4 regions of the Pseudoalteromonas undina genome follow, and region 1 is predicted to be linked to each of the others. Evidence: predicted binding sites of a transcription regulator. Region 1 holds the regulator's gene; each other region holds the start of a gene.
What was found. The regulator sigma-54, encoded in region 1, starts transcription at its own class of promoters, with help from an activator protein. The targets are predictions, from matches to a motif close to GTTGGCACGNNNNTNGNNT.

Region 1 (7,657 bases):
TAGAGCCTAAATCAATAACCAAGTTGCAGTGCCTAAAAAGGCAAATATACCAACAATATCAGTTACTGTGGTTAGTACCACACTGCCTGCCAGTGCTGGATCTATTTTCATTTTTTTAAGTAATAGTGGGATACTAGCACCCGCAATACCTGCTGCAACTAAATTCATAAACATAGCAAACGCTAAAACACCACCGAGTTTGAAATCCCATTGCCAAAGCGCAACGACACCGGCAATTAGGATAGACCAAACCATACCGTTAATCGCGCCGATAGCGAGTTCTTTTAATAATAAAAAACGTTGGTTAGTTTGGTTGATATGGCCCACCGCGATACCGCGAATAACCAAAGTTAAGGTTTGGCTGCCTGCAACCCCACCCATTGACGGGACAATGCCATTGAGCACAGCAAGAATTGGTAATATAGCTAAGGTGTTTTCAAAAAAGCTCGCCACAATTGCAGCCAGCAATGCAGTTAGTAAGTTTACACCTAGCCAAATTGAGCGCTTTTTAGAGCTTTTTAAGACCGGCGCAAAGGTATCTTCTTCATCATCAAGACCCGCTAAGCTTAATAAGCTATGCTCTGCATCTTCACGGATAACATCAACGATATCATCTATAGTAATACGACCAAGCAAATGCGCGTTGTCATCGACAACTGGTGCCGATATCCAGTTATGTCGTTCAAATAGTTGCGCTACTTCGCTTTCATCCATTGAAATAGGAATAGATTCACACTCTTCATCCATTAAATCCTGAACAATTTTTTCAGGGGGATTAGTTAATAAAGTGCTCAGCGATAAGGCGCCTAAAAAACAGTTATGTTTATCTACAACGTATAAGTCATCGGTGCCCTCTGGCAGTTCACCGCGTAAGCGAATATAACGTAGTACAACATCTAGAGTTACATCAGGGCGAATAGTTACGGTATCGATATTCATCAAGGCGCCAGCAGAGCGCTCTTGGTAAGATAGAGCTTGTGTTGCACGCTCCCTATCTTGAATATCCATAGCACTAACAACGTCTTTATATACGGTGTCTGGTAGGCTACGTAGTACTTCCCCTAAATCATCATGGCCCATGTCTTCTGTTGCAGCAGCAATGTGCTCAGGTGCCATTTGCGCAATAATACCCAAGCGTACGTCTTCAGAGAGCTCTTCAAGTACATCACCCTGTACATCAGGATCAACCAGTTGCCAGAGCATGCGACGAATTTTATGGGGAGATGATTCTAAAAGAAGTGCGGTATCACAAGGTGCCGTTTTTGCCAGCATGCGCCTAACTTGAACAAATTGACCACTATTTAGTGACTTAGTCACCTGTTTTAGTTGTTGTAGTGGAATATCTTGTTCTAAAGCTTCAGGCATTGGCGTCCTTAATTAAATTTTATTACACGATGATGGGGTATCGCTTTATCTTACTTTATATCAGTAAACTACCTCAACCACTATTAACCTTAGCTTATAAGCAGGATTACTCTTGCTCATTAAATCGTTGGTCAATGAGCTCACCTATTGCATTAAGTGCAGGTTCTGCGTCAGGGCCCTCACATACTACCTTAACTTCTTTGCCTTGACTGCTTTCGAGTAACATAAGTGCTAATACACTGTCGCCAGCGGCTTGTTTATCATCTTGAAATAACGTGATTGAGGCATCAAATTGCACAGAAAGCTGTGCCAGCACCGTAGCCGCTCTGGCATGCAGGCCTAACTTGTTTTTTATTAAAAATGTGTTTTCTAACCGCATTAATATTCTCTCAAGCTTTATTCTTGTTCTCGATGGCGAATTTTTACATTAGGATGACTCATTGCAAAGCTTTCACCTATAGTTTGCGCTAAATAAACTGAGCGGTGTTGCCCTCCGGTACAGCCAATAGCTATGGTCAAATAGCTGCGGTTATTTCTTTCTAAATGAGGCAGCCATGTTTGCACGAATGTTTGAATTTGCCATGTAAATTTTTGTACTATGCTGTGGCTGGCTAGGTAGTCTTTTACTGGTTGATCTAACCCTGTGAGTGGCTTAAGTTCAGGCTCCCAATGCGGGTTTGGTAAAAAGCGAGCGTCAAATACATAATCTGCTTCTTTGGGTATACCGTGCTTAAAACCAAATGACTCAAAGGTAATGATCAGTTGTTTGTCTTTTTTACCGAGTATTTTTTCACGAATAGATTCAGCCAGCTGATGCACACTTAAATCCGTAGTATCAATCATATAATCGGCACGGTTAATGAGTACATCAAGGAGTTGTTTTTCTTTTTTTATTGCTAAATCAAGTGGCAGTGAGTCAATCGAAAGAGGATGAAGACGCCGTGTTTCTGAAAAGCGTTTAATTAAGGTTTGATCGTCACTGTCTAAATAAAACACCGTTGGCTTAGTAAAACCAGGTAAATATTCAATGATTTCATTAAACTGTTGCTGCTCTTTAGGTAAATTACGCACATCAACACTTACGGCTATTTTGTTGTAGCTGTCGGAAACACTACGAACAAGAGATGGCAATAAATTTAAAGGAATATTATCTACACAATAATAACCTAAATCCTCAACAACACGCAGCGCAACAGATTTACCAGAACCTGAGCGACCACTTATAATTATTAATTCCATTTATCACCCTTAATTGTTACTACGGTTGACTTACAATTACTTGATACAGCTCATTGTCGGATTTTGCCGCTCGTAATTGCTTACAAAATTCTTTATCGTTGAGCTTTTCTGCTATAGTGGCTAAGGTTTTTAAATGCTGCTTATTGTCACCATCAGGTACAATTAAGGCAACAAAAATATCGACCGGTCTGTTATCTATCGCATCAAAATTAATAGCCGTTTCGCTCACTAATATAAGTGCAAGAGGCTCTTGTACACCACTCATACGACCATGTGGAATTGCAATTCCTCGACCTATACCTGTACTCCCTAGTTTTTCTCTGGCGGTTAACGCGTTAAGAATATCTTGTTGTGTTAAATAGGGCAGTTTATTGTGAGCCAATTCACTGATAAATTCTAAAATTCTTTTTTTACTATTAAAAAGGACCGCAGCTTTACTGCAGTCCTGACAGATAAGTGAGCTTAATTTCATAGTGTTAGTGTCGAGCAAGTTTCTCTTTGTGTTTAATTACTTGACGATCTAGCTTGTCAATCAGCGAGTCTATAGCGGCATACATATCTTGGTGTTCAGTAGAAGCAAAAATCTCAGCGCCACTAACATGAACGGTTGCTTCGGCTTTTTGGTTTAGTTTTTCTACATCGAGAATAACGTGCACATTCGTTATGTGATCAGTGTGCCTCTGTAACTTCGAAAATTTACTATTTACGTAGTCTCTAAGCGAGTCGGTAATATCTACATGGCGACCAGTTAAATTCAGTTGCATAAACATTTTCCTCTTTGTTGTACGCCTTAAATCAAACTTTTACGTTGATTAGACGGGGGAATAGCTAGAGATTCGCGATACTTTGCAATAGTTCTCCTTGCTACTTTAATTCCTTGCTCAGCCAATATATCTGCAATTTTACTATCACTCAATGGTTTAGCTGAGTTTTCTGCAGCGATTAATTTTTTAATTAATGCGCGTATTGCTGTAGATGAACATTCGCCACCATTTTCAGTGCTTACATGGCTTGAAAAGAAATATTTAAGCTCAAAAATACCGCGTGGTGTGTGCATGTATTTTTGCGTAGTAACACGTGAAATAGTCGATTCGTGCATTTCTACCATTTCGGCCACGTCATTAAGTACCATAGGCTTCATCGCCTCAGGACCATGTTCAAAAAAGGCCTGTTGTTGCTGCACAATACAGTTAGTTACTTTAAGCAGTGTGTCGTTTCTACTTTCTAAGCTTTTTATAAACCATTTAGCTTCTTGTAAGTGTGAGCGAATAAACTGGCTATCGCCGCTTGATTTAACCGTACGCGACATAGCTGCATATTGGCTGTTTACCCTAATTTTAGGCATACTATCTGGGTTTAGTTCAACCACCCAACGGCCTTTTACTTTTTTAACCGACACATCAGGAATAACGTACTCAGACTCTTCTCTAACAATAGTGTCAGCGGGTTTTGGACTCAGCGTGTGAATTAACGTCATGACCTCTTTAAGCTCATCTTCTTTAAGCTTAGTTTTTTTCATTAATGTGCGATAATCACGCGCAGCCAGTAAGTCAATGTGATCAGTTAAGATCATTTTTGTTTCGCTTAAAAAAGGCGTGTCTTGATCAAACTGATTCAATTGAATACACAAACACTCTTGTAAACTACGCGCGGCTATTCCTACCGGATCAAATAACTGAATACGCTTTAATACGGCTTCTATTTCATCAAGTTCAACTTCATCTTCTATGTCGTTTTCTTGATTAAAACTTTCTAATATTTCTTCACAGCTAAGGGTTAAAATACCAGAATCGTCCACGGCTTCTACGATTGCAATCGCGATGGCTTCATCAGTAGGGCTAAACGGTGTCAGTTGCAATTGCCACATTAAATATTCATGTAGCGTTTCAGTTGAAGAGCCTTGATAAATTGATTCATCTTCAGGCATTGGTCCTGATGAAGAGGCCGGTGCTGCGCTCATGTATTCATCCCATGTAACATCCATTGCCATATCATCGCTAATGGTGTCTTTGGTCATGGCTTCGCCGCTATCTTGCTCATATTCGCTAGGTTTTTCATCAGCTGAAGCACTTAGCGTTGATTCATCGGTATCGGCTTTTTGTTCGTTTTTACCCGCAGCATCTTCACTGTAATCTTGTTCTTCAACTTCAAGCAAGGGATTACTATCGAGTGCTTCTTGAATTTCTTGCTGGAGATCCAATGTACTGAGCTGCAATAAGCGAATTGCTTGTTGCAACTGTGGAGTCATTGTAAGTTGCTGGCCCATGCGCAGCTGTAATGATTGCCTCATTTATCTCTAACAATCCTTTTAAATTAGTATGATTAATCTTAGCAGATGCTTAGTGGAATAACACACATATTAGAGCTTGAACTGCTCGCCCAAATAAACATCGCGTACTGTTTTATCGTTTAATACATATTCTGGAGTGCCTGATGCAATTAACTCCCCATGAGAAACTATGTAGGCTTTTTCACAAACATCAAGTGTTTCGCGGACGTTGTGATCTGTGATCAATACGCCAATTCCTCGGTTTTTAAGGTGCTCTATAATCTTTTTAATATCTAATACAGAGATAGGATCAACCCCTGCAAAGGGTTCGTCTAGTAGTATAAATTTAGGATTTGCTGCTAATGCTCGCGCAATTTCAACACGGCGACGCTCACCACCTGACAGAGCCATACCTTGGCTGTCACGAATATGCTGAATACTAAATTCATCAAGTAAATTATTTAAGGTATCTTCACGTTGTTGCTTATTGAGCCCTTTACGTGTTTCTAATATAGCCATTAAGTTTTGATAAACCGTCAGCTTTCTAAAAATAGATGATTCTTGTGGTAAATATCCTATCCCTAGGCGAGCTCGACTGTGCATTGGTAATAAAGTGATATCTTGATCATCGATTGATATTTTACCTTTATCGCTAGGTACAAGGCCTACAATCATGTAAAAGGTCGTAGTTTTACCTGCGCCATTGGGGCCAAGTAAGCCGACAATGCTGCCAGCTTCAACTTCTAGGCCAACGTTTTTCACCACTTCACGGCCTTTATAGCTTTTTGCTAGTAGCTCTGCTTTTAATGTGCTCATGGTTGGCCTTTATCGTCTTCTTTTTTGTTTTCAACAGGCACTAAAATAGTGTGTACACGGTCTGTTGAGTTTTCGTCTTTTTCTGCGCTAATTAACTGCTGCTCTATATCGTAGGTGATACTTTTAGCAGTTATTTTTTGACCTGCTTGAGCAATACTGGCATCGCCGATTAAGGTTAAAAAACGTTGCGAAACATCGTAACGCACTTCATTCGCACTGGCACTCATGATGGTGCCATCTGCTTGTGTTTCTTCAAAATATGCAGGGCTGCCTGTGGCAATTAATAATTGCTTGTTATCGCCTAAGTCATCGCGTTTATGCACTTCTAAACGGTCAGCTGTGATACGGCGATTACCATGAATAATTTCAACATTTTTCTCAAAAATGCCCACGTTTTCTTTTAATTGACCTTCCTGCCTGTCAGCACTAATTGAGATTTGATTAGCCGCAGGGGCTTCAGTGGTTTCCTCTGCATGGCTATGAAATGCAATCAGTAATGAAGGAACAATTAGAATTTTAAATAGGTTATTGGTCATAATATAGGGTTCGCGTATGGTTAATAAGTTTAATCACTTCGGTTTTTAAATCGGCCTCAAGGCCTTTGCCTGTGATTTTTAAATTAGGTCCTGTAATAACGACAGGCTGCTCTGACTGCATAGTGAGTAGTTTTATATCTACATTGATGCTATCGGCTGTGATCGTATCGATCATGGCGTTATCGGCTAAATTTAGCGCTTTTACATTGCCCTCTAATACGAGTTGACGATCGTCGTAGAGGGTGGCCTCATCAGCGTTAATACGCCATGTTTGCTGCTCGTTGTATAACGTAAATATAGGTTTTTCAAAAAAGGTAAAACCAAGTTGTTGGTATAACTCCATTTTTACCGCAGTTACTTTGTGGCTTATTTTACCTTGCTCATTATAAGCGGTTTGTTTTAGCTCAATCGCAGTGTAATCAGGCTTAGCAATAGTTTGAGTTTGTTCATCCGCAATAATATCTACCTGAGAAAAATAAGGATACCAAAGCCAAACCATACAGCTTATGAATAAGATGCTCAGTATAATGCGAGCTACATTCATGAACTGGTTCCTTGGCTAGTAAGTGGCTTATTGTTTTCAAGCATCAGTAAATCTGTTAACTCTCTTACTGCGCCAAAGCCGCCTGGCAACTGAGTGACATAATGCGATAAACGTTTAATCAGTGGGTGGGCGTCGTTTACGGCTACTGCAAACCCGACTTTTTCCATCACTGGCATGTCAGGGCCATCGTCACCAATGTAAGCTATTTGCTCATCGCTGAGCGCTAATTTTTGTTTTAATTCTTGATAGGCAATGAGTTTGTCTTCTTGGCCTTGGTATATATGTTGTACGGTTAAATTGCTCATACGTTGTTGAACTATTTTTGAGTGACGACCTGTGATCACGGCAACTTCAAAACCACTATTAATAAGGGCTTTAATGCCAAACCCGTCTTTGGTATTAAAGGCTTTGAGCTCTTCACCTTGGTTGCCAAGATAAATGCGCCCATCAGAAAACACACCATCAATATCGCAAATTAATAATTTTATTTTTTTTGCGCGCGCTTTTGCATCATCACTTAACGGCTGATAAAGATCTTCAAACTGCATTTATAGCACCCCCGCTTTTAGTAAGTCTTGCATATTTAGTGCGCCAATGGGCTGATTATGCTCATTAATCACAATTAAACCATTAATACGTTTTTGTTCCATAATGTTCAGTGCTTCAGCCGCGAGTATGTCTTGTGTGGCTGTTGTACATGACTTTGTCATCACAACATTAATTTCTGTGCTGTGTATATCAATACGTTGCTCTAAAATACGGCGTAAATCACCATCGGTAAACAACCCCGATAATTGCTGATTACTATTTATAATAGCGGTCATGCCAAGCCCTTTGGCTGACATTTCAATTAAGGCGTCTTTAATGGTTTGCGTTTCATTAATAATA
Region 2 (7,657 bases), on a different contig from region 1:
CTCTTGCGTGTACTTTGGCGTATTGGAGCGCAGGGATGAACTGGTTTGACGCTATATGCCATGCCTTTTCTACAGTTGCTATTGGTGGTTTTTCTACTTATGACGCGTCAATGGGGCACTTTGATAGCCCTGTAATTAACTTTATTTGTGTGTTCTTTTTAATTATAGCCGCTATTAACTTTTCACTACATTATGCCGCTGTAGCGAGCCGTAATATTAGCGTGTACATTCGTGACCCTGAATTTAAAGTATTCTTATGTATTCAGCTAGCGCTGGTGGTAATTTGCTTTACTGTGCTTTCGTCTCATGATGTTTATGCAAATGGTGATGAAACCCTCGATCAGGCGTTGTTTCAAGCGGTGTCTATTAGTAGTACTGCTGGGTTTGCCACAGATAATTTTTCAGCTTGGCCGTTGTTTTTACCTATTTTACTTATTTTTTCGAGCTTTATTGGCGGCTGTGCGGGTTCTACCGGTGGCGGTATGAAAGTTGTTCGCGTGTTTTTGTTGTACTTGCAAGGGATACGAGAGCTTAACCGCCTAGTACATCCTCGAGCTATATATTCAATAAAGCTCGGTCGTAAGGCCTTACCTGACAAAGTAGTTGAAGCGGTATGGGGCTTTTTCTCAGCTTATGCACTAGTCTTTATTATTATAATGTTAGCGTTAATGGGCACAGGGTTAGACAACATTACTGCATTCTCTGCGACAGCAGCCTGCCTTAATAACTTGGGCCCAGGTTTGGGTGACGTAGCCTCTCATTATGGTGCGATTAGTGATGCCGCTAAATGGATACTAACAGTCGCTATGGTATTTGGCCGGTTAGAGATATTTACACTGTTAGTATTATTTACCCCAACATTTTGGCGTGGATAATGTTTTAAATATTAGGAAGGAACTATGCAAAAAACCAATTTGGAAAAGTTAAACCAAATCGTCACAGGTGGCATAGTCGATGTAGAAATACTGACACCAACCAGTAGCCGACGTGTAAAAACGGAGTTTATTGGTTTATTAGAAAACAAATTTATTATTTTAAACTATCCCAGCGCTAAGCGACTTCCTATGGCAAGTGATTACCTGCGTGATGGTGTTATGGTGGTGGTAAGAGCGCTTATAGAGGGCAGTGGCGGGCATGTGATTGCGTTTCGTCAGCAACTTATGTCTGTTGCCTCTCACCCTGCTAAATTGTTGTTTATTCAATACCCTTCACAAGTGCAGTTGTTTGGGCTGCGCTCACAAGCACGCATACCCACGTTGTTTCCTGCTAAGTTAACATTAACCGATGAGCAGCCTCCCTTTGAAGGGGTTATAAAAGACATTTCGCTCACCGGAGTTATGTTTGATATTAAAACAACCCAAGCACTCGATGAGTTAAAAGACATGCGCTGTACGGTTGTATTTGATGGTGATACTAAGCATGAGGGGCAAATATGCAGTGTAAAAAAACATGCTAGCGGTATCTGTTGTGGAATTCGATTATTTGCCAGTGAAGAGCAAATGAAAGCGCTAATGGGGGATCATTTTATTGACCCTAGTGCACTTGAAGTTGAAATAGTTTAGGGGCATATCAAGTTGAACAAGCTTCTATTATAAGTTCAGTATACTCACGTGATTTCGTCATTTTGCAACAAATAGCCTTGTGCGGCTGTAAATTTTCAACGTCACCTTAAATTTATTTTTAAACTGTTTAAAAACAGCAGCTTAAATTTATTTTTTAATTTTAATTTTTTATTTATAACAAAATAAATCTCAACTCACCTTCCTTTTTGTTTAATTAACTTGCTTTGTTAGTGGTTTTTCACTGATCGTGTGGTGTTTTTATAAAAACCAACCCATTGTTTTTTAAGGTTTTAATTTTATCGCTTTATTCACTGTTGCTAAAAAGCAACAAAATAACGAGTAAAATAACGCTACTTAAAGATGTTTTAATTTTAACTCATTGAAAGTAAATTACTTTTTATTGTTGGCATCGAAGTTGTAATAGTCAGGTTGTATTGAACGAAACGTGATTTAAAGTAAAACACTTAATCGCATAAAACATAAACTTTGAAGGAAGATTGATTATGAAAAGCATTAATAAAACTTTAGCACTTATCGCATTGGCTTCTTCATCAGCTGCTTTTGCAGCAAGCGACTTTGATACGCTAGACGTTGACGGCAACGGCGCGATCAGTCAAAGCGAAGCATCAGTTGATGCAAAACTAATGAGCATGTTTTCAGAGCTTGATACAGACCAAAACGGTGAGCTATCAAAAGAAGAGTTCTCTAAAGCATAATCCTAAGCTATTAAACTTTGGGAGCTAAATCTCCCACATTATTTAAACGATTTTAAGGAATACTCATTATGAAAACATTACACAAAACATTCGCACTTATTGCATTGGCTTCTTCATCAGCAGCTTTTGCTGCCAGCGATTTTGATACACTTGATACCGACGGTAACGGTGCTATTAGCCAAAGTGAGGCATCAGTTGATGCAAAGCTAATGAGCATGTTCTCAGAGCTTGATACAGACCAAAACGGTGAGCTATCAAAAGCAGAATTTTCTAAAGCATAAGCTAAAGCTGGGTATATTCTGAGTTGCCAAAGACAACCTAAGTAGGCAAGGGAGCCTGTGAAAAAGAATGACAAGGACGGTTATAGCCTGACATTTCCAATAGCACAAAGCATTACATTTTGAAGGATTAAATTATGAAAACATTACACAAAACATTCGCACTTATCGCGCTAGCTTCTTCATCAGCAGCCTTTGCCGCTAGCGACTTTGACACACTTGATGCCGACGGTAATGGGGTTATTAGTCAAAGCGAAGCTGCTGTAAATGCTGATTTAACGGCCGCATTTACTGAGCTTGATACTGACGGTAATGGTGAGCTTTCTAAAGCTGAGTTTGCAAACTTTTAATTTTTAACTTTTTTCATTGCACAGGGATCTCAGAAAAGGATTTCCCTCTTTAAGGAGACTTATTATGAAAGCATTAAACACAACACTTGCGATTTTAGTATTAGCGTCATCATCAGCGGCATACGCAGCAGTAGACTTTGCCTCTTTTGATAGCAATGGCGACGGTGTAATTAGTCAGCAGGAAGCAGCGTCTAATAAACAACTAATGAATATTTTTGATGACTTAGATACTGACGGAAATGGTGAACTTTCTAAAGAAGAGTTTGCAAGAGTACAATAAGTATTACCCCATCATACTCCACTAAAGCCGCTTAATAGTCAGCGGCTTTTTTGTGCTTGTTAGAGACTATATTTAAGTTGGAGAGAGAAGCTTCTTGGCTTGCCATGACGATATTGGTTATAGAACCCAATTTGACTGTAATAATGCTTATCAAATAAGTTATCGATATTTAGGCTAACAGATAATTGCTCATTCATTTGATAATTCGCCATTAGGCTGGCAATACCATAACTAGGCTGGTTTACCTCAACAGCACCATAAACAGGGTTGTTAACTTCATCATAGCTATTGCTTTGCCAGCGATAGCCACCACCCACTTTTAGATTGTCTAATGCACCTGAGAGTTGATAGCTAGTAAAAAGTTTAAATTGATCTTTTGGGTTGGTGGTATTTAATACCGTATTATCCGGTTTTTCGCCTTTACTATGGGTATAGCCAAAATAAGCGTTCCAGTTGTCGGTTAATTTTCCGTTGATTTCTAGCTCGTAGCCCTGAGTTAATGTGCCGTCAATGGGCTTGTAGATGGCCTGAAGTGTTTCTGCAATGGTATCTCCCGTGTACTCGCCTACATTATCTTGATAAATTTTAAATCCAGAAAGGGATATGTCTAAACGTTCATCAAGTACAGAAGCTTTTATGCCAAGTTCATAATTCTTACCTTCAATAGGGCTTAAATAATGTCCATTTTTATCAACTCGACTTTGTGGTGTAAAAATATCAGTGTAATTAGCATACAAAGCCCAACTCTGTGTTAGTTCATAAGTTGCTCCAAAATAATTAGTTAGTTCATCACTTATTTTATAATCATGCATGCGACCAAAATTATCTTGATTGGTTTGCCATTGATTTAACCGGCTTCCAACAATTAAAGACAAGGCATCGGTTATATTTAGTTGTGCAGCAACATAAAGCGCATCTTGTTTAGTTGTGCCATAAGAGCCGTAAGCCGCTTCTGACTGCCAATTTGGTTTTGCAATACTATAACTAGAGTCAGTGAAATCGCCGATAATATAGTCACTTTGTTCACTAGCATAATAAGGGGTCGAAAACCGTTGCTCTTGGGTATTATAACCAAATAGCAGTTGGTGACTTTGGCCCAGCCAATTAAACCTACCATTGAGTTCGACCTCATAGGTATCCTGCGTTCTGTTTGCATCAATATAGTTTATAGAACCGGGTTTCATTCCAGTGTTGTTTATAGGATCGGGCTCTCCTTTTACCCAAAACACATCATAGTCTAGGTCGTTATCACCATAGACATAATTAGCGGTTAGCTGCCAGTTAGCGTTAAAGTAATGCTCTAGACGAATAAACGCATTAAGTGCATCGGTTCGAGAAGAGGCCCAATCTTGAGCCGTTGAAGCACCTCTGTCATAAGCAGTGCGGGAGCCATCACTATAAAAAATAGGCAAACCACCTGACATTGTTCCTTTAGGGGTTGTCGATTGATTATCAACAGCAAGAGTCAATAAAGTACTGTTAGAAAGATCTGCCTCAATAATGCCATACAATGTTTGACTGGTTTGCGAGAAGCGATCTTGATATGAGTGTCTATCTTGATAAGCAACAACAGCCCGTCCTCTTATACTTTCACTATTATTTATGCTTCCCGACACATCCACCATCGCACGGTAGTTGTCCCATGAGCCTAATGAAGCAGTAAGATTTATTTGAGTGTTTGCAGTTGGACGTTTACGTATCAAATTAATTGCTGCCGAAGGGTTACCTGCGCCCAGCATTAGCCCCGTTGCTCCTCTAACTATTTCGATACGATCATAAATTGCGGTATCGGTTAGGTTATCTCCATAATTAAAGCGGGTGTCATAGGTGGTCGCTATGCCATCATAAAGTATGCTGGTGACACTAATACCTCGGGCTGAAATAGAAAACTTGCCATTATCTGCTTCTCGAGCATTTATGCCTGTTACACTGGTTATAGCTTCAATTGCGGTGTCTAGTTGTTGGTCTGCCATAAAATCGCTTGTTATCGCTATCGTTGATTGCGGTGTTTGCAAATGTGATAGCTCAAGACCTGTTGCAGAGCTCATGGAATTAACTTTATAGCCGTTCGCTTGCTCTCCAATAACGGTTAACCTTTCGATATCTTTGCTAGTGTGGGCGAGCGTTTGAGTTGAAACTGCTGAAAATAAAAGACCAACCAGAGTGTAATGAGTTACGGGAGAATTTTTCTTTGAGAGTAGGTGTATCATTTGAAATCCATTTTTATTTAAAAACGTGAAATTAACTTTTCACATCAGTAGATGTCGCTGCTTGATAATCGAGCAAGAAGAGACTAATGGATTTTTCTTTATTAGTAAATGCTTTTGATAATGATTTTCATTTAGATTTAAATGTTCTCCTTTTTACTTACAAGCACGTTGTGAATAAAAAGGAGGGATTACTTATAAAAAGATTGCGCTAACTTGGAATAACTTTTCAACCACGTTAATGTGCTTTTTATCAATTAAGAACATAATTACATGATCGCCTGATAGAATTATCGTGTCGTCGTGGGCAATGAGTACATCGTCATTACGTACAATTGCACCTATTGTGGTACCTGCTGGCAATTTAATATCTGCAATCGCGCGACCCACTACTTTAGATGTGTTTTCATCACCATGGGCAACTGCCTCTATGGCTTCTGCAGCCCCTTTACGCAGTGAATACACGTTTACAATGTCGCCTCGGCGCACGTGCGTAAGTAACGCAGAAATAGTCGCTTGTTGTGGTGAAATAGCAATATCTATTTCGCCGCCCTGTACTAAATCAACGTAAGCACCTCGTTGAATAAGCACCATGGTTTTTTGTGCCCCCATGCGTTTTGCGAGCATGGCCGACATAATATTCACTTCATCATCGTTAGTAACGGCAATAAAAACATCAACTTGTTCAATGTGTTCTTCTGAGAGCAGCTCTTGATCGGACGCATCACCACAAAATACCACGGTATTGTCTAGCATTTCAGAGAGTTGCTCTGCGCGCTTTTTACTGCGTTCTAATAATTTAACGCTGTGGTTTCTTTCCAGTGAACGGGCTAGGCCTGCACCAATATTACCGCCACCGGCTATCATAATTTTTTTGTACGAGCGTTCCAGTTTTTGTAGCTCGTTCATTACCGCACGAATATGTTTGGTGGCGGCAATAAAAAATACTTCATCGTCGGCTTCTATTACGGTGGTACCCTGCGGTTTTATTGCCTTGCCTTGACGGTAAATAGCGGCTACCCGGGTTTCTACATTAGGAATATGTTGCTTAAGTGTAGATAGGGCATAGCCTACCAATAAACCGCCATAGTAGGCTTTTACAGCTACTAAAGAGAGCATGCCGTCGGCAAATTGTAGTACCTGTAATGCACCAGGGTAATCTATCAAACGGCGAATATATTTAGTTACGAGTGCTTCTGGGGCTATATAATGATCGACAGGTAAATCATCATTATGAAAGAGCTTTTCGCGGTATTTTAAATATTGCTCAGAGCGAATGCGGGCAATTTTGGTTGGCGTATTAAAAATACTGTAAGCAACTTGGCATGCCACCATGTTTACTTCATCTGAGCTGGTTACGGCGATAATCATGTCGGCATCTTCAGCTCCTGCGCGACTCAACACGTCAGGGTGGGCGCCATGGCCTGCAACACCTTGTAAATCGTATTTATCTTGCAGTTCACGCAAGCGGTTACCGTCGATATCAACTACGGTTATTTCGTTTTGTTCACCCACTAAGTTTTCTGCGAGTGTGCCGCCAACTTGCCCAGCACCGAGTATGATTATTTTCATTATGTACCCGTATTATTAATACTAATTACATCAAAATAATAACTACCTCAAAAGCGAGGTAGTTAAATGTGTTGCGTGGCAATACTAGGCTTTTTTAACTAATTTAGCGTAGTAAAAACCGTCACTTTCACCTGGTAACAGCTGTAAGCCTGGTGTGGTTTTTGTGTCTTCGCTGTGCAGAGGAATATGCTCCACATCGTCGTTATTAGCTAAAAACTTAGCAACTTGTTGTTGGTTTTCTTGAGGAAGTACCGAGCAAGTTGCATACACTAATGTGCCGCCTGGTTTTAACAATGGCCAAATGCTATCGAGTATATCGCCTTGTAGGGTCGATAAGTCGTTAATGTCGGATGCGCGACGTAGCCATTTTATATCTGGATGACGACGAATTACGCCCGTTGCAGAGCAGGGTACATCTAACAAAATACGATCAAACTGCTCTTCGTCCCACCAAGTGTGAGGTTGCGATGCATCACCACATTGTAAGTCGGCGCCCAAACCAATTCGTTCTAAGTTTTGTTTAACACGTTCTAATCGTGTGGCATCGCTATCAAGCGCGAGTACATCTGCATCGGCAAGCTCTAAAATATGGCAGGTTTTACCACCAGGCGCTGCACAGGCATCAAGTATTGCATCACCATTTTGTGGGTCTAGGTAGCGAGCTGCAAGCTGCGCTGCCGCATCTTGTACTG
Region 3 (7,657 bases), on a different contig from region 1:
TCATTTATTATAATACATGATAACCAAACCAGTCAGGTTTAATTGTTTGTGCTTGACCACTTGGGGTTAGTTTAATATTAAGCTGGCTATCGAGTAAGTCGATAGCAAAGCAATCATCAACGTCATGTAAATCATCTTTATGTAGATGGCTAAGCCCTGCGAGTAAATCATTTTTAGCGCGCTGTTTTGCTTCTTCACTACTGCTGGCAACATACAAAGCAAAGTCGTGTTGCTCTGCTAGTGAGTCGCTTCTGTAAGCACCTAAGTTAACAAAATAAAGCTGCTTATTTTGCTCTACATAACTATCAACTACCTCGACTTTATAACCATCAATGTGATTAACCGCCATGTAGCTATCCATGTGTACGCTATTTTTGTCGCCTACCCACTGACTTTTAAGCTTGCTATAAGTTTGCTCAATGTTTTGACCTACCACAAAGCGTACGTCGTGCATTTCTATGTGGCAACCTTGAATACGCCCACCTAAATACACCATAAATAACTGCATGCTCACTTCCTTTTTTAAAATTACATTAAGCTATCTACGTCAATTTCATGCTTTTTAATCAGCTTATAAAAATCAGAACGATTACGCTTGGCAAGCTTGGCACCTTCGGCCACATTACCCCCTGCCATTTTCAGGGTATTGATAACGTAATCTCGCTCAAACTCTTTTTTAGCGTCGTTAAGCGAAAGTGGCTCAACGTTATTTTCATTGCTATTTAACGCACTAAGCACTAAATGTTCAGATATAACGTCACTTGGTGTTAAGGCAACCACCTGCTCCACTACATTTTGTAATTGACGAATATTACCTGGCCAATCATACCTTACCAATGCATGCATGGCATCGTTTGCAAAACGTTTTTCTTTTTGCTCCATACGTTTTGCAATATTAGCGCTAAAAAAGTTAGCTAATAAGCTAATATCTTCACGGCGCTCTCGCAGCGGAGGAAGTTTGAGGTTTACTACGTTTAAACGATAATATAAATCTTCTCTAAACTCTTGATTGTTAATAGCTTCAGGCAAGTTTTTATGGGTCGCTGAAACAATTCGCACATTAATGGGGATTTCTTCTTGAAAACCGACTGGGCGAATGGTTTTTTCTTGCAGCACGCGTAATAACTTAACTTGTAAATTTAGCGGCATATCACCAATTTCATCTAGAAATAAGGTCCCCCCTTGCGCTTGCTGAAAAAGGCCTTGGTGATCTTTTACCGCCCCTGTAAATGCGCCTTTTTTGTGACCAAATAACTCCGATTCTAATAACTCACCAGGGACTGCACCACAGTTAATAGCCACAAATGGGCCATCACTAACATGGCTGTGCTGATGAATTGCCTGTGCAAGCAGCTCCTTACCCGTACCACTAGCACCAGAGATAAGTACATTTACCTGAGTAGGGCCTAGTAATTTAACTTGCTCTAGCAAATGCAGCATAGCGCCACTGCGAGTAACAATATTGCTTTGCGGAGTAATATCATCATTATTCACCCCATGTATTTCTATGGCTTTAGCTAAGCTATCGAATAGCTCATCTTTATCAACTGGCTTAGTAATAAAGGCAAAAATACCTTGCTTAGTCGCCTCTACCGCATCAGGAATTGAACCATGAGCCGTCATCATAATTACAGGTAGTGCTGGGTAGCGGCTTTGCAATTGTCGGTGCAGTGCCATTCCATCCATTTCATCCATTCTTAAATCGGTGATCACCGCATCAAATACTTGGCTTTTAAGTATTTGTAATGCATTCATGCCACTATCACACGTTGTTACTTCATAACCTTTTGACTGAATTCGAATTGCCAGTAACTGCAGTAAGCTGGCATCGTCATCAACGAGTAACACTTTAGCGCTTGATGGAAGTGTGACTGACATAGTTACTGCTCCTTGGTTTCTTCACGTAATAAAAGTTGCTGTTCAATTGCAGCTAATGACGATAAGGTTTTTTGCATTTCAGCGTTTAATGCTTGTTGTTGTTTTTTTGCATTTATTTGCATTAATACCTGCTGCTTTTGCAGCCATAAATAGTGTTTTATATCGTCTGGCCAATAGTAAGCTTGATCTAGCTTAAGCAATTGACTCATAACAGTATCAGGGTCGCGACTAAGGTTGACGCATGCGGTATTAAAAAATGCCTTAAGTGCTTGCTCCCCTAAGTAAGTTTTATTGTCAGGCGTTAATTTAAAGCCACCACACTGATGGGCATGCCATGCAATAACTTGCGCTGCGGGCGGATACATAAGATCTAGTTTTGGCCGAGGCTTTGGGTTGGGCTGGTTGCTTTTATTGTCGGGCTGAGTTTGAGCTATTAACTTAGGTTTAGCTGTTTTTTGAGTGTTTGTTAATTCACACCCAGATAAAAAAACGAGACTGCTGGTTAGCCATAAAATAGCCATTAAACGCGCAGACATATTATTTAACTCCTTTATTTTTATAGGGGATGACAATGTTAAATCGACAGCCTTGCGGCTCATTATGCTCAATAGTTAACTTACCCTGTAACTGTTCAACCGATTCTTTTACTATGGTAAGGCCTAAACCACTGCCTTGAAGACTAATCTCTTTACTGTGTTTACCTTGATAAAAAGCGCCAAAAACATATTCTTTTTCATGCTCTTTAATACCGCAGCCCTCATCAGCAACCTGTATAATTAAGCTATTGCTTTCTAAACTTAAGCTAATCGACACTGCTTGGTTTGGCTGTGAAAACTTTAAACCATTAGAGATTAACTGAATTAAAATCATTTCAATTAATTCTCTCGGTAAATTAAGTGCAACTGTCGGTAAGCTATTGTGCCAAATAAGCGACTGCTCTCGTGCATTTAACCTATGTTCAAAATGATTACTTACCTTTTTTATTAGCTGGTTAAATTCCACTTCACTCACATTATCTTTACTAGTTCGAATCGCGTTATAACTTAACAAGCTGTCTATCATAGTGCGTAATCGCACCATAGATTGACTAATTAACTCAAGCACTGCTTTTTGCTCATTATTAATTGGCCCAACAATTTCATCGGCTAATAACTCAGTGCCCTCAACCATAGAGGCCAAAGGCGTTTTTAATTCGTGAGTAACATGGCGTAAAAACGTATCTTTTTGCTGCTCTAGCATATGCAGTTGCGCCTGCACCCACTGCAACTTGTTACCTAGTTCAATGAGCTCAGCTGATCCCTGCACTGATATTTTTTGCTGCCAATCTCCTTGGCCTAATTTATCAATAACGGAGGTTAAACCTTTTAAACGGCCACTTATCCGCCATAAAAACCCACCGCCAACAAGTAAGGTTAAAGGCGTAAGTGCCACTAACCAGTTTATAAAGGAGGCTTGTAAATTTGTCAGTTTAATTTGGTTTTGAGTGATTTTGGCTTCATTGGTTTCGCGCAACCACATTGTTAGATCTGCCAGTATTTCACTAATTGGCACAAACAACTCTGCTTGCTCACGAGCTTCAACCACCAGTTTGGTATGCGCTGCTTTTAGCGTATCTGTTAACCGTTGCCATTGTTGAGTACTTTGTTGGCTGCTAGAAAGCTGTTTAAGCTCATTTATATTGTCCAGCGATGACTGCCATTTATCCACGATAAGTTTATCGAGTGAATCGCTTTTTAAAACCCAGTTTTGCCTTGTTGCCCTCTCTAAACTATTGAGCTCTTGTTTAAGTGCATTAAACGACTTGGTTACTTGATAGTTATTACTGACAATTTGCTGTGTGACCGCTAATTGTTTATTTAATACATTTAAAAATACAATAACCACAATAGACAAAGGCAAAAGTGACAACAGCATACTCATTACAAACTGGCCAATCAAATTAGGACGCCAGTTTACCAATGCTTTATATTTTTCAGCCATGATTGCAGGCATACACTAATCCTTTACTACTTTTAAGCGCTCTATTATTAAGCGCTCAACTTATACACTCGCTGAACCAAATGCATTTTTGAGAGTAAAACCGTTGCAATGTCGCACAATTGCGACAAGTTAAACACTTGATTTAAAAATAGTAAAAAATTCTAACTAAGAAAATGTTGCATAAAACACACAACCGTCGGTAAATATTACTCATTAAAAACAAGTTAAAAAATTAAACCATTGATTTTTAATAAAAATTAAAGATGGCACTATAATTGTAATACGCTTATAAATATTAATTTTTAAAGGCCAAGGAATGACTAAAGGTTATTTAAAATCTACTGCCTTAATAGCGTTATGTTTCACAAGTAGCCATTTATTTGCGCTTGATGTGAACACAGCATTTTACAGCCTAGATAAAGACAGCAACGGTACATTAAGCGAAGCAGAGGCCGGCGAAGATGCATTACTGCATGAGAATTTTGCACAAATAGACAAGAATGAAGACGGACAATTATCGTTCGATGAATTTAAACAGTTTGTAAAATAAAGGAGTATATTTATGAAACAATTAATTGGTGCTTTTTCGCTACTATTTTTAGCTATTAGCGCGACGGCATTGGCATCGTCGTTAAATGTACGTTTTATGCATTTAGATAAAAATATGGACGGCCAAATATCGCTCACTGAGGCCAAACAAGATAAGCAGCTACTTAAGCAGTTTACTGATTTAGACAAAGACAATAACGAGATGATTTCTAAAAAAGAGTTCGAAAACTTTAAACCTTAAGTTTAGATTCAAGTTAAGTTTTATATTATAGAGTTAAAAGCATTTGCCATAATCCCTGAGGGAGTGTGTAAACGGATTTAATGTTGGGAGTTAAATTATGGCAAGTGCTTTCTTTCAATACTGCCAGCAATTAAAATACACCTGGAACGCCAACTATGAGAATACTGCTTCCCTTTATTGGTGCTTTACTTTTTATCAGCCAAAGTGCATTCGCACTTGATGTAAAGCAACGCTTTGACCACTTGGACAAAAATAATGATGGATATTTAACCCACAGCGAGCTTGCTGCTCAGCCTCAGCTATTAAACTCATTTTCAAATTGGGATGAAAATCAAGACAACAGAATTTCTTTAACTGAGTTTAAAAACTACTTAACCACTAACCTGTACTGAGCATTTATATGAAGCCTTTTCATAATATTATTTTACTAACACTGACTGTTTTTAGCTGCATGAGTTTTGCAACAAGCAGTTATATTGCCGAAAAGTTTGAAAAACTTGACCGCAACCAAGATGGCTTTTTGACTCGTTCTGAAGCTGCCAGTGATCCTGCTTTATGGTCACGTTTTGGCAGTTATGACCGTGATAAAGACGCACAATTGTCATTAAGCGAATACAGCTTGTACGCCAGTAAATAAAGAAAATATATTATAAAGTACGTTTATATACTTTTCCTTTTACCAAAAATTTTTCTTCGGTGGGGGGGCAGTTTTTCAAATATTTTTTACTAACGTCTTTAGATTCAAGCATAAAATCCATTCTAATGTGCGTAAGAATGGGTTGTTTATTTTTATTATTTTCAGCCGGAAGCCATTTCCATAAATTGAGGGATTTTGCGGCTGCTTTATCAAATAGCTTTTGAGGGTATGAAGAAAGTATTTTATAGCCTTGCGCCTTTCCTTCCTGATTAATCATAGTTACGAGCTCAACACACCCTGCAAGCCCTTTTTTAGCAGCTTCAATGGGGTATAAAGGCTCCACTCTTTTAAAAATATTCCAGTAATCTTTTCCCGAATCACGAAGTTCTGCGCTTGACAAATCAATATAGTCTATTTTTTCAACAACCTTATTCTCAGGTGATGTTGCACTACATGCGCAGAGAAGTAATGTTAACGGAATTGTGAGGTAAAGTGGTTTCATTGCGTTTCCTTATGCATGAAAGTTAAGTTTTAATTAGTTTTTATTTTTTAAATGATTACTGTTTAACCTACTATAGGTACGCTATTGTATCAACAAAAAATCGTCTTATTGGTATTCTAAATTTGAGTTTGCTACTGTGATAGTACAAATAATAACAATGTGCGTCTTATGCAACTGATAAAACTAATAAAACCAATATTGCTAGCAAGCCTTTGTGCCGTCACTAGCGTGGCAATAGCACAAACTAAAGTCATTTATAACGCCAATGGCTACTCACCTTTGTATAAAGGAAAAATGCGCCATGGCGAAGTAAACACATTTACAACCTTAGTTATAAAAGATGGCAAAGTAGTTAAAACAGGTCCAGACAGCTTGAAAAATAGCTTTCCGGGTGCAACGCTAATTGACGCGAAAGGCAAAACCCTACTCCCAGGGCTCATTGATGCGCATGGACATGTCATCGGGCTAGGTAATAATTTGTCGCAACTTGATGTGCGCGGTGCAAAGTCGGTAGATGAAGTAATCGCTAAACTCAAGGAATTTGCCAAAGGTAAAGAAGGTTGGATCATTGGTCGAGGCTGGAACCAAGAGCTATGGTCAAATACTCGCTTTCCTACGGCCACTGACTTAGACAAAGTCGTTAACGATCGCCCTGTTATTTTATCGCGAGTAGATGGTCACGCCATTTGGGTTAACTCAAAAGCATTAGAACTTGCCAATATTAACGCTGACACACCAGCCCCAGCTGGCGGAGAAATTATAAAAGGTGAGTTTGGTAAACCTACCGGCATTTTTATTGATAAAGCAGAAACCTTAATTACTCAACATATGCCTGTAACGTCTGCACAATCGGTCAGTGATGCATTAGATGCCGCAGGTAAACACTTACTAAGCCTAGGCATTACCTCAACTCATGATGCAGGTATTGATAAAACCACATGGCAAGTTTACAAACAACGCGCCGAGTTAGGCACATTACCGCTTAGAATTGTAGCGATGTTAAGTGCAGCAAGCCCAGATTTAAACATGATGCTTAAAGCCGGTCGTTATCAAGATGCGCAGGACTTTTTATCTATCCGCAGTGTAAAAATTTATGCTGATGGGGCATTAGGGTCACGTGGTGCTGCGCTTATTGAAGAATACGCTGATAGAGCCAACCATTTTGGCCTTATGCTTGAAACCCAACAAAAGCTAGAGCAATTATTTACCCTGACTTTTAAAAGTGGTTTTAGCGCTAACACACATGCAATTGGCGATAGAGCAAATAAAATTGTGCTAGATGCCTATCAAAATGTATTTAAACAAACCGGTGGCATACTACTGCGCAATCGTATGGAGCATGCACAAATAGTCTCGCCAGAGGATATCCCGCGCTTTAAAACCCTGAAAATAATTCCATCTATGCAACCTGTGCATGCCACATCAGACATGCATATGGCTGAGCAGCGTTTAACCGACAAACAACTACAAGGCGCTTATGCTTGGCAAACATTTTTAGACCAAGGTTCAACGATTGCGGCGGGATCTGATTACCCTGTCGAACTAGCGAACCCATTTGATGGTTTATATTCTGCGATAACGCGCATGGATCATAATCAACTGCCTGAAAACGGTTGGCGCGCCAGTGAGGTATTGAGCAGAGAAGATGCATTACGTGCGTTTACCCTTGGCGGCGCGTATGCAGCGCATCAAGAGTTTAAAGTAGGTAGTTTAGAGCAAGGTAAATGGGCTGACTTTATACTGGTTGATCAAGACTACTTTAAAGTGCCTATTGAGCAGCTTTATAAAACTCAGGTATTGCAAACGTGGATAGCAGGTAAATTACGCTACCAAAAAGATTCAGCAAAGTCTGAGTAAAAACAAAAAAGGG
Region 4 (7,657 bases), on a different contig from region 1:
AATAAGCCTTCAATTGGCCTCAAACCAATGCCATCATGAGAGGCTATAAAATTAAAATATGCGGTACCGTTTTGCGCTGGCGGCATGCTCATCATCCAGTGCTTAAGCGCGGTACTATCACCACTAAGTAAAGTGTGCAATAACAACGGCGGCAAAGCAAAGTTATAAATTGCATGGGCTTCGTTGGCATTACCAAAGTAAGATAGGTTTTCTTGATTAGGAATATTGGTTTCGGTAATAATCACCACTCTGGGCTCAGCATGCTCAATCAGCGTTCGCAGTAAACGCACCACTTCATGGGTTTGTGGCAAGTTTATACAACTGGTGTTGAGTTTTTTCCATAAAAAGGCCACAGCATCAAGGCGAAATAGGCGAATACCGTTATCTAAATAGTGGCGAATAATGCCAACAAACTCTTTTAAAACCTCAGGGTTTTCAAAATTAAAATCCACCTGATCATGACTAAATGTACACCATACATGCTTATCACCGCTTGCTGTGGCTACCGTATGTAATAATGGCGAGGTTCGTGGGCGCACTACTTGGCTTAAATCATCAGTTAAACTGGCTGTTTTAAAGTAGTCTTTCCCTGGGTGAGTATCGGTTAAAAAGTTTTCAAACCAAAGGCTTCGGCTAGAACAATGATTAATCACTAAATCAGCCATTAACTTTACATCTTTTGCAATCGCGTTAATGTCTTGCCAATCGCCCAGCGCTTCATTAACTTGCGCATAGTTCATTACCGCAAATCCTTCATCTGAGCTGTACGGATAAAAAGGTAAAATATGCAGTGCATTAAGCTGGTGATCGCACTGCTCTTTTATAAAGCGATGCAAGGTTTTTAACGGCGCCTCTAGGGGAGTTCCAACTGCTAACTCACTGTCTTCATGATTTATAATAGAATCGCCATAGGCAATTAAAACAATATCTTGTTCATCCCAGCGATTAGTGTGCGGCGTGGGATCGCGAAGTGGGTTATTACCTAGTATCAAGGTGATTAATTCTTCAGCCAACTCAGCTACCGACATAGGTAACTCAACCCCTTGATAAATAGTATGTAAATGTTGTTCGACTCGTTGAAAAAACTGTTCCCTAACTATGTCCACAGGCGCCTCGTTTAAGTATACCAATTTAACTGTATTGTTCGTTATCAAGCTCAACGGCTTCTTTTAATCGATCTAGTACATCGGGCATCGCCGAAGCTACACGGTTCCAACTCGGCACAAATGGCGCTTCCATTGGGTTTTCTAAAAAGTGTTGGCCAGCATTCATAATATTTTGTGCAAACATTTCTACCGCTTTTTCTTCTTGGTGAATATCAAGTGTTAAGCCATTCATTAACGCATCATTATGATAGGTTTCAATAAAGTCTAAACCAATGCGGTAATAAGTCGCTTTTAATGAGCGAATGGTTTCGCTGGTAAAGGTAACCCCCTGGGTCGCTAGCTTTCTAAATAACGCTTTGGTTATATCAATAGACATTTTAGAAAGGCCAGCAGTTTGGTCATCTAGCGATAATTCTTGGTGTTTATGATCGTAGTTATCGGCAATATCAACTTGGCATAAGCGGTTATGGGAGTAATTACGGTACATCTCGCTTAATACGCCAATTTCTAATCCCCAGTCACTAGGAATACGAATATCGTTTAATACATCGCGTCTAAACGAAAATTCACCGGCTAATGGGTAACGAAACGAGTCCATATACTCAAGATAGTCTCTGCTGCCTAATATGGTTTTAAACGAGCGTAATAACGGAGTAACCAGTAAACGCGATACTCGACCATTTATTTTTCCATTGGCAGTACGCGGGTAAAAGCCTTTACAAAATTCATAGTTAAATCGAGGATGTGCAACGGGATAAATTAATCGCGCTAATAAGCCTCGGTCATAAGTTAAAATATCGCAATCATGTAGTGCTATTGACTCAACCTCCGCGGTAGCGAGTTTATAGCCCATGCAATACCACACATTACGGCCTTTACCGAGCTCGCGTGGCGCCACACCTAAAGCTTGAAGCTCTTTATCGAGCGCCTGCAAACGTGGGCCATCGTTCCACAACACTTTATGGTTTTGATCGAGCGATTTAAAAAAGTTTAATGCATAGCGATACTGGCTTTCGTCGGCTCTGTCTAAGCCTATAGTTATTTGCGATAAATACGGTACTTGTTGCAGCTCTTTAACAATATTTTGTAAAGCAGGGCCTTCTAACTCACTAAATAATGAAGGCAATATAAGCCCCATTGGTCGCTGTTTACTAAAGCCAAGTAACTCTTTTTCTAAATCGTCTACGGGTCTATTGGCAATGTTATGTAGTGTTGTAATAATGCCATTTTGATAAAAATCAGCCATGTAAACTATACTCCTCAGAACTGGGTAAAATACTGTTAATACAAGGTAGTGCTGTAATTTCTTCAACCCAGCCTAGCGGTGCCGGCAATTGAGAATAGCGCGCTTTGTTATAGGTTAATTTAACTGGCTTTTTACTCTCTGGATTGGTAATGATGATGGCGATATCAGCCTCTTCTAGCATTTGCTTATCGTTTTCACTATCCCCTAGCGCAATAATGCTCAGCGCTTTAGTAAACTGCGTATTAAACTGCTGCACTAACCATTGCTGAGCCATGCTTTTATCGGTATTTTTTCCAATGTGAACAAAGCGCCCGCCTACTTTAACCTCGTAGCCATATACTGATAGCGCATTGATAAATTCATTTAGTTGCTGCTCATCGCCATGCCAGTAGAGCGGATCTGAGTATTGACGGGTTTGTGCTTGCGTTGCTTGTAGCTGGTTTAATCCTGTCATTTTCATTACCTGCTCACTGGTCAGCTCACTAAACAAACTATATTGGTCGCCGTAGTCTTTTTTTAAGCGTTTTAAATCAGTCCATAAATTGCTAATGGGTGCAGCAAACGAGTAACACCAGTAGCCTTGGTATTCGCTGCAGCCAATTGGCCTGAGATTAAAATAATTTTTAGGAATATAAACAGCCGAGCCATTTTCAACAATGAAAGGCTGTGTAATATTAAGCGCTTGTTGCAGTGCCACTACTTCACTAAATGTTTTGCTGGTATTAAATACCACAGGTACACCGCTGTATTGCAGCTCTTGTAATAAGGTATCTACCGCATCGGTGTTGTAATCTCTGTGATTGAGTAATGTGCCATCTAAATCGGTAAAAATGATAGGTTGTACAATACTATCGCTTGTAAGCACCATCGCAGTTACATCTCGATTACTATCGAGCTCTATAAGTGCATTTGCTTTAGCACTAAGGGTGTTGAGGTTTTCACGCGTGATGCGTTCAAAATGAGAAATAAACCACAATAACTGCTCATCGGTCATAGTGCCTGCGCCCAGCCCTTGTTTGGCAATTAACTTGTGTTCTTGCTCTTGGCGCCACGCAAACACATCATCAAAACTCGGGGCTTTGAGCATAATTGTATAATCGATTTTATCAAAAACGGTTTTATATTCATTGGCTAAACAGCTGTTAATACAGCGACGCCATAACCCTTGTTGATCATATGATTTTTCTAGCTCGTTAATAGGCTCAACTAGCGTAAAAGGCTGCTGTGGTTCACTGGCTACACACCACCCTTCTAAAATAACAATATCGACCGGCTGACTATTAGTTAACCATTTATTTTTTGCTACGGGTTCATCTTGTTGCTTATCAAAACGCGGCAGCGGTACATTTACTTCAGTATTTAATAAACGGCTAATGGTGTTATCCATCAGCGCAACATCATGTGTACCCGGAACGCCTCTAGTGGCGAATAAACAATGCACATCTTGCGCTAACTGTTGGCGTTTTTGAGTTGATAAATAAAAGTCATCAATAGAAAGCGCAACACAGTTTAGGTGAGTATTTTGGCTAAACCAAGTTACTAAATAATCACCAAGCGTGGTTTTTCCTGAGCCTTGGCAGCCATTAATCGCAACAAATAAAGGGGCTGTTTTTTTACTGGTTAGAATGTCCTGCGCAATAGCAGAAAAATACTGCTCGCTAATATACTGATATTTCAACGGCAGTTGGTGTTTTACTAAAAAAGCATTTATATCCACACTCTTGATCTCCATGTAACAATCCCTGAGTCAACTATAGGGTATGACTAAGGAAATGCAGTTACTAGACCAATATTATTTATTGTTACTTTTTAGTAGGTTAAAAAAAAAGCGCATTTAAAATGCGCTTTTTTGGTGCAATATTTTTAACCACAGTGCAAACTTAACTCTGGTCGCTCTGTGCTTTGGGTAATACTAAGTTTAATACTATGCCTAAAATAGCACATAAGCTCACACCTTCTAGGCTGAACTCACTACTACCTATGTACATACCACCAATACCACAAATTAAAATAAGTGCCACAATACTTAAATTGCGCGGCTCACTTAAGTCATCGCCCGATTTAACTAAGGTGTTTAAACCAATAACCGCAATAGAGCCAAATAATAAAATCATTATTCCGCCCATTACTGGCACCGGAATGGTTTGCAAACTAGCGCCCATTTTAGCAACAAATGCTAAGCAAATTGCGATAATGGCAGTCCACATCATTACTTTAGGGTTAAAGTTTTTAGTAAGCATTACCGCACCGGTTACCTCTGAGTAAGTGGTATTAGGTGGGCCGCCAAATAAGGATGCGGCAGAAGTGGCTAAACCATCACCAAATAAGGTGCGATGTAATCCTGGTTTTTTCAAATAATCTTTTTTTGTAACTTGGCTAATTGCCATCATATCGCCAATGTGTTCAATAGCAGGCGCAATTGCCACCGGCACCATAAATAATATGGCTTGCCATTTAAACTCTGGTAACACAAAGTTTGGCACAGCTAACCACTGTGCATTACTTACGGCTTCAAATTGCACTATACCCATAAATAACGATAGCGTGTAACCGGCAACAACACCGGCTAAAATAGGTATTAATTTAAATACCCCTTTACCCCACACGGCAAACACTAAAGTAACGAGCAATGAGAACATAGAGATAATAATAGCGCTGTCGTAGGCAATGATTTGTGTGCCACCATCGCCACTTTTACCCATCGCCATATTAACCGCTGCAGGCGCAAGCGCTAGACCAATCACCATAATCACTGGGCCTACCACAATTGGCGGCAAAATTTTATGTAAGGTTTTTGTACCTTTAAACTTCACCAATAAACTTAATAGCATATAAGTAAAGCCCGCCGCCATTAAACCACCCATCGTGGCCGGTATGCCCCACATTTGCACTGAGGCAATAATGGGTGCAATAAACGCAAATGACGAAGCTAAAAAAATAGGCACTTGGCCTTTAGTCACAAATTGAAACAACAAAGTACCTAAACCAGCGGTAAATAAGGCTACGCTAGGATCTAGGCCTGTTAATATTGGCACTAATACCAACGCACCAAATGCAACAAATAGCATTTGGGCACCGGTTAAAATGGTTTTTATAGAAAATGTAGAATTATTTTGCACTGCTAAACCTTAGTAAACCGTACCGAAAATTTTGTCACCTGCATCGCCAAGCCCTGGAATAATGTAACCTTTTTCATTTAAATGGCTATCAACTGAGGCAGTAAAAATCTCAATATCAGGGTGAGCGGCTAATGTTTTTTCAACGCCCTCAGGTGCAGCAACCAGTACGATTACTTTAATTTCTTTACAGCCCGCTTTTTTAAGCATATCAATGGTGGCGATCATAGAACCACCAGTAGCCAGCATTGGGTCAATCACTAAGCTTAAACGCTCATCAATATTACCCACTAGTTTTTCAAAGTAGGGGACTGGCTCAAGAGTTTCTTCGTTACGCTCTAAACCCACTACACTCACTTTAGCCGCTGGGAGTAACGACATTACGCCGTCCATCATACCAAGGCCCGCACGTAAAATTGGCACCACGGTAATTTTTTTACCCTTAATGTGCTCAACTTTAAGTTTATTGCCGTCCCAGCCTGTAATTTCGTTATCTTCTAATTCTAGATTTTTAGTGGCTTCGTAAGTTAATAATGTGCCCACTTCTGAACACAACTCGCGAAAACTTTTCGTGCTAATTCCATGCGCGCGCATTAAACCTAACTTATGTTGAACAAGGGGATGAGAAATAACGTGAATAGCCATAGTAATAAACCTAGTGATAAAAAATTTTACGTATTTTATATTAAAACAGGCCGTTTGACTGTTAATTTTAGTCTTGATTTCATAGTTCGTGCCAAAATATTTAATTTAGCCACAACTATAAAGATTTTTGTGTTTATGAGTTGTTACTCGCTAACCAATTATTTACCTGAGCGTGCATGTAGCTGTTAATCTTTTTGTGCTCTGGGCTCCACCCAAGTAAAAACCGATAAAAGTCTGCCCACGCCACTGGCCATAAATGAGTCCATTGTGTAACAACATCATCAGCATTAATTTGCGGTTGATAGTCACTCAGAGCTTGCTTCAATTGGCTAAAATAATAATCAAGGTAGCTCTGTGAGTGTTTATGAAGCTCAGAATCATCCATACAGCTGGTCATAAAATACATTACATCAATCACCCCAACACCCGCCCCCACATATTGAAAATCGTAACCGAGAATATGCCCTTGGCTATTAGCGGCAAAGTTAGCAAGCTTGGCATCACCATGAATTAACGTTTTATAATCACACTGCTCTAATGCGCCGTTTAACAGTGATGCAGCCTGTTTAATATCGGACTTTTCAGGTAAGTTATTAAATTCATCAGGGCGTGTATCTAAATGCCAATAGCTTCCTTGCGCCCATAAACCATCAAACTTTGTATTTAAATGAAAGGCATGAAAATGTGCCAACCAGTTTAATATGGCTTTTATATTCTCGGTGGTTGCTTGGCTGTACCCCAGCTTTGAAAAATCTTTAAAAACCAAGGCAAACTCATCGCCCTTGTTGATTGCTTTAATGCATTCAATACTTGCTGCTTGCTTAGGCAATTTATGGCTAAATTGCTTATAAAACGCATATTCAACGTGGTAAGAGTCACGCTTTCTATTAAGCGCAAAGCTGCTTTGTTTAATTTTAGGGTGATTAATATGATCGGGTACTTTAATCGCTTTAATCACACAGGCTTGCTCATCAAGTTGGCACTTCACAATTTGACCACAGCCACTCCAAAGCGAGGTTAGGGTTTCGCCAATAGCTATACGTTGAAAATGCGGGGTAAGTAATGGAAGATAAAAAGACATAGCCATATTAGGTTGCTAAATTTTAGTTAGTTTAACATTAGACAGTGTTTTAAAAAAAAGGTCTTAAAACAAAGCTCTTAATAAATAAGTTCATATGGTTTTACACAAACCAGTATATAAAAAACGAATGCTAGTTTTTGAATGGATGGCCAAATTAGTCATACCACAAAAAGCAGCTTGTCATGCGTATTTTGCACAGAACTCTATACAACTTAGTCGCCTACCATTTATAGTTATAGCGTTTACATTTGTATTTATGGCTTGAAAACCAAATTTTTTTAGTACACGCATTGATGCGGGATTATTTTCCAAGACCAACGCTTTCAGCTGAGTAATATTAAATTTACTTTGAGCAATATTTATAAGCTGTGACAAACAAAAACTAGCAGCCCCCTTAGAAGTAAAAGCTTCAGCCACACGATAGCCAACAAACGCTTCATTATTTGAGACGTCCTTAATATTT

Region 2: PUND_RS00080 (EF-hand domain-containing protein) is a predicted target of sigma-54. The motif match lies at 1,965-1,983, and genes of this name have one in related genera.
Region 3: PUND_RS05230 (EF-hand domain-containing protein) is a predicted target of sigma-54. The motif match lies at 4,121-4,139, and genes of this name have one in related genera.
Region 4: PUND_RS17480 (HAD-IIB family hydrolase) is a predicted target of sigma-54. The motif match lies at 4,086-4,104, and genes of this name have one in related genera.

The regions. Positions count from the first base shown of each region.
Region 1 covers NZ_AHCF03000002.1:290,271-297,927, forward strand. The annotation lists gene mgtE (magnesium transporter) at 7-1,365, opposite strand; gene PUND_RS01965 (HPr family phosphocarrier protein) at 1,472-1,744, opposite strand; gene rapZ (RNase adapter RapZ) at 1,762-2,604, opposite strand; gene ptsN (PTS IIA-like nitrogen regulatory protein PtsN) at 2,624-3,076, opposite strand; gene hpf (ribosome hibernation promoting factor) at 3,081-3,368, opposite strand; gene PUND_RS01985 (RNA polymerase factor sigma-54) at 3,395-4,894, opposite strand; gene lptB (LPS export ABC transporter ATP-binding protein) at 4,964-5,689, opposite strand; gene lptA (lipopolysaccharide transport periplasmic protein LptA) at 5,686-6,225, opposite strand; gene lptC (LPS export ABC transporter periplasmic protein LptC) at 6,215-6,769, opposite strand; gene kdsC (3-deoxy-manno-octulosonate-8-phosphatase KdsC) at 6,766-7,317, opposite strand; gene PUND_RS02010 (KpsF/GutQ family sugar-phosphate isomerase) at 7,318-7,657, opposite strand, start outside.
Region 2 covers NZ_AHCF03000001.1:18,822-26,478, forward strand. The annotation lists gene PUND_RS00070 (TrkH family potassium uptake protein) at 1-875, shown strand, start outside; gene PUND_RS00075 (flagellar brake domain-containing protein) at 900-1,562, shown strand; gene PUND_RS00080 (EF-hand domain-containing protein) at 2,066-2,278, shown strand; gene PUND_RS00085 (EF-hand domain-containing protein) at 2,347-2,559, shown strand; gene PUND_RS00090 (EF-hand domain-containing protein) at 2,694-2,906, shown strand; gene PUND_RS00095 (EF-hand domain-containing protein) at 2,971-3,186, shown strand; gene PUND_RS00100 (TonB-dependent siderophore receptor) at 3,246-5,396, opposite strand; gene trkA (Trk system potassium transporter TrkA) at 5,589-6,965, opposite strand; gene rsmB (16S rRNA (cytosine(967)-C(5))-methyltransferase RsmB) at 7,050-7,657, opposite strand, start outside.
Region 3 covers NZ_AHCF03000003.1:353,297-360,953, reverse strand. The annotation lists gene PUND_RS05250 (DUF1543 domain-containing protein) at 8-508, opposite strand; gene PUND_RS05245 (sigma 54-interacting transcriptional regulator) at 529-1,878, opposite strand; gene PUND_RS05240 (hypothetical protein) at 1,881-2,414, opposite strand; gene PUND_RS05235 (HAMP domain-containing sensor histidine kinase) at 2,416-3,870, opposite strand; gene PUND_RS05230 (EF-hand domain-containing protein) at 4,175-4,408, shown strand; gene PUND_RS05225 (EF-hand domain-containing protein) at 4,421-4,648, shown strand; gene PUND_RS05220 (EF-hand domain-containing protein) at 4,804-5,040, shown strand; gene PUND_RS05215 (EF-hand domain-containing protein) at 5,049-5,285, shown strand; gene PUND_RS05210 (energy transducer TonB) at 5,296-5,787, opposite strand; gene PUND_RS05205 (amidohydrolase) at 5,956-7,644, shown strand.
Region 4 covers NZ_AHCF03000004.1:575,845-583,501, reverse strand. The annotation lists gene PUND_RS17490 (alpha-amylase family glycosyl hydrolase) at 1-1,106, opposite strand, end outside; gene PUND_RS17485 (glycosyltransferase family protein) at 1,132-2,352, opposite strand; gene PUND_RS17480 (HAD-IIB family hydrolase) at 2,345-4,084, opposite strand; gene PUND_RS17475 (uracil-xanthine permease family protein) at 4,233-5,471, opposite strand; gene upp (uracil phosphoribosyltransferase) at 5,481-6,113, opposite strand; gene PUND_RS17465 (protein kinase family protein) at 6,247-7,194, opposite strand; gene PUND_RS17460 (GNAT family N-acetyltransferase) at 7,375-7,657, opposite strand, start outside.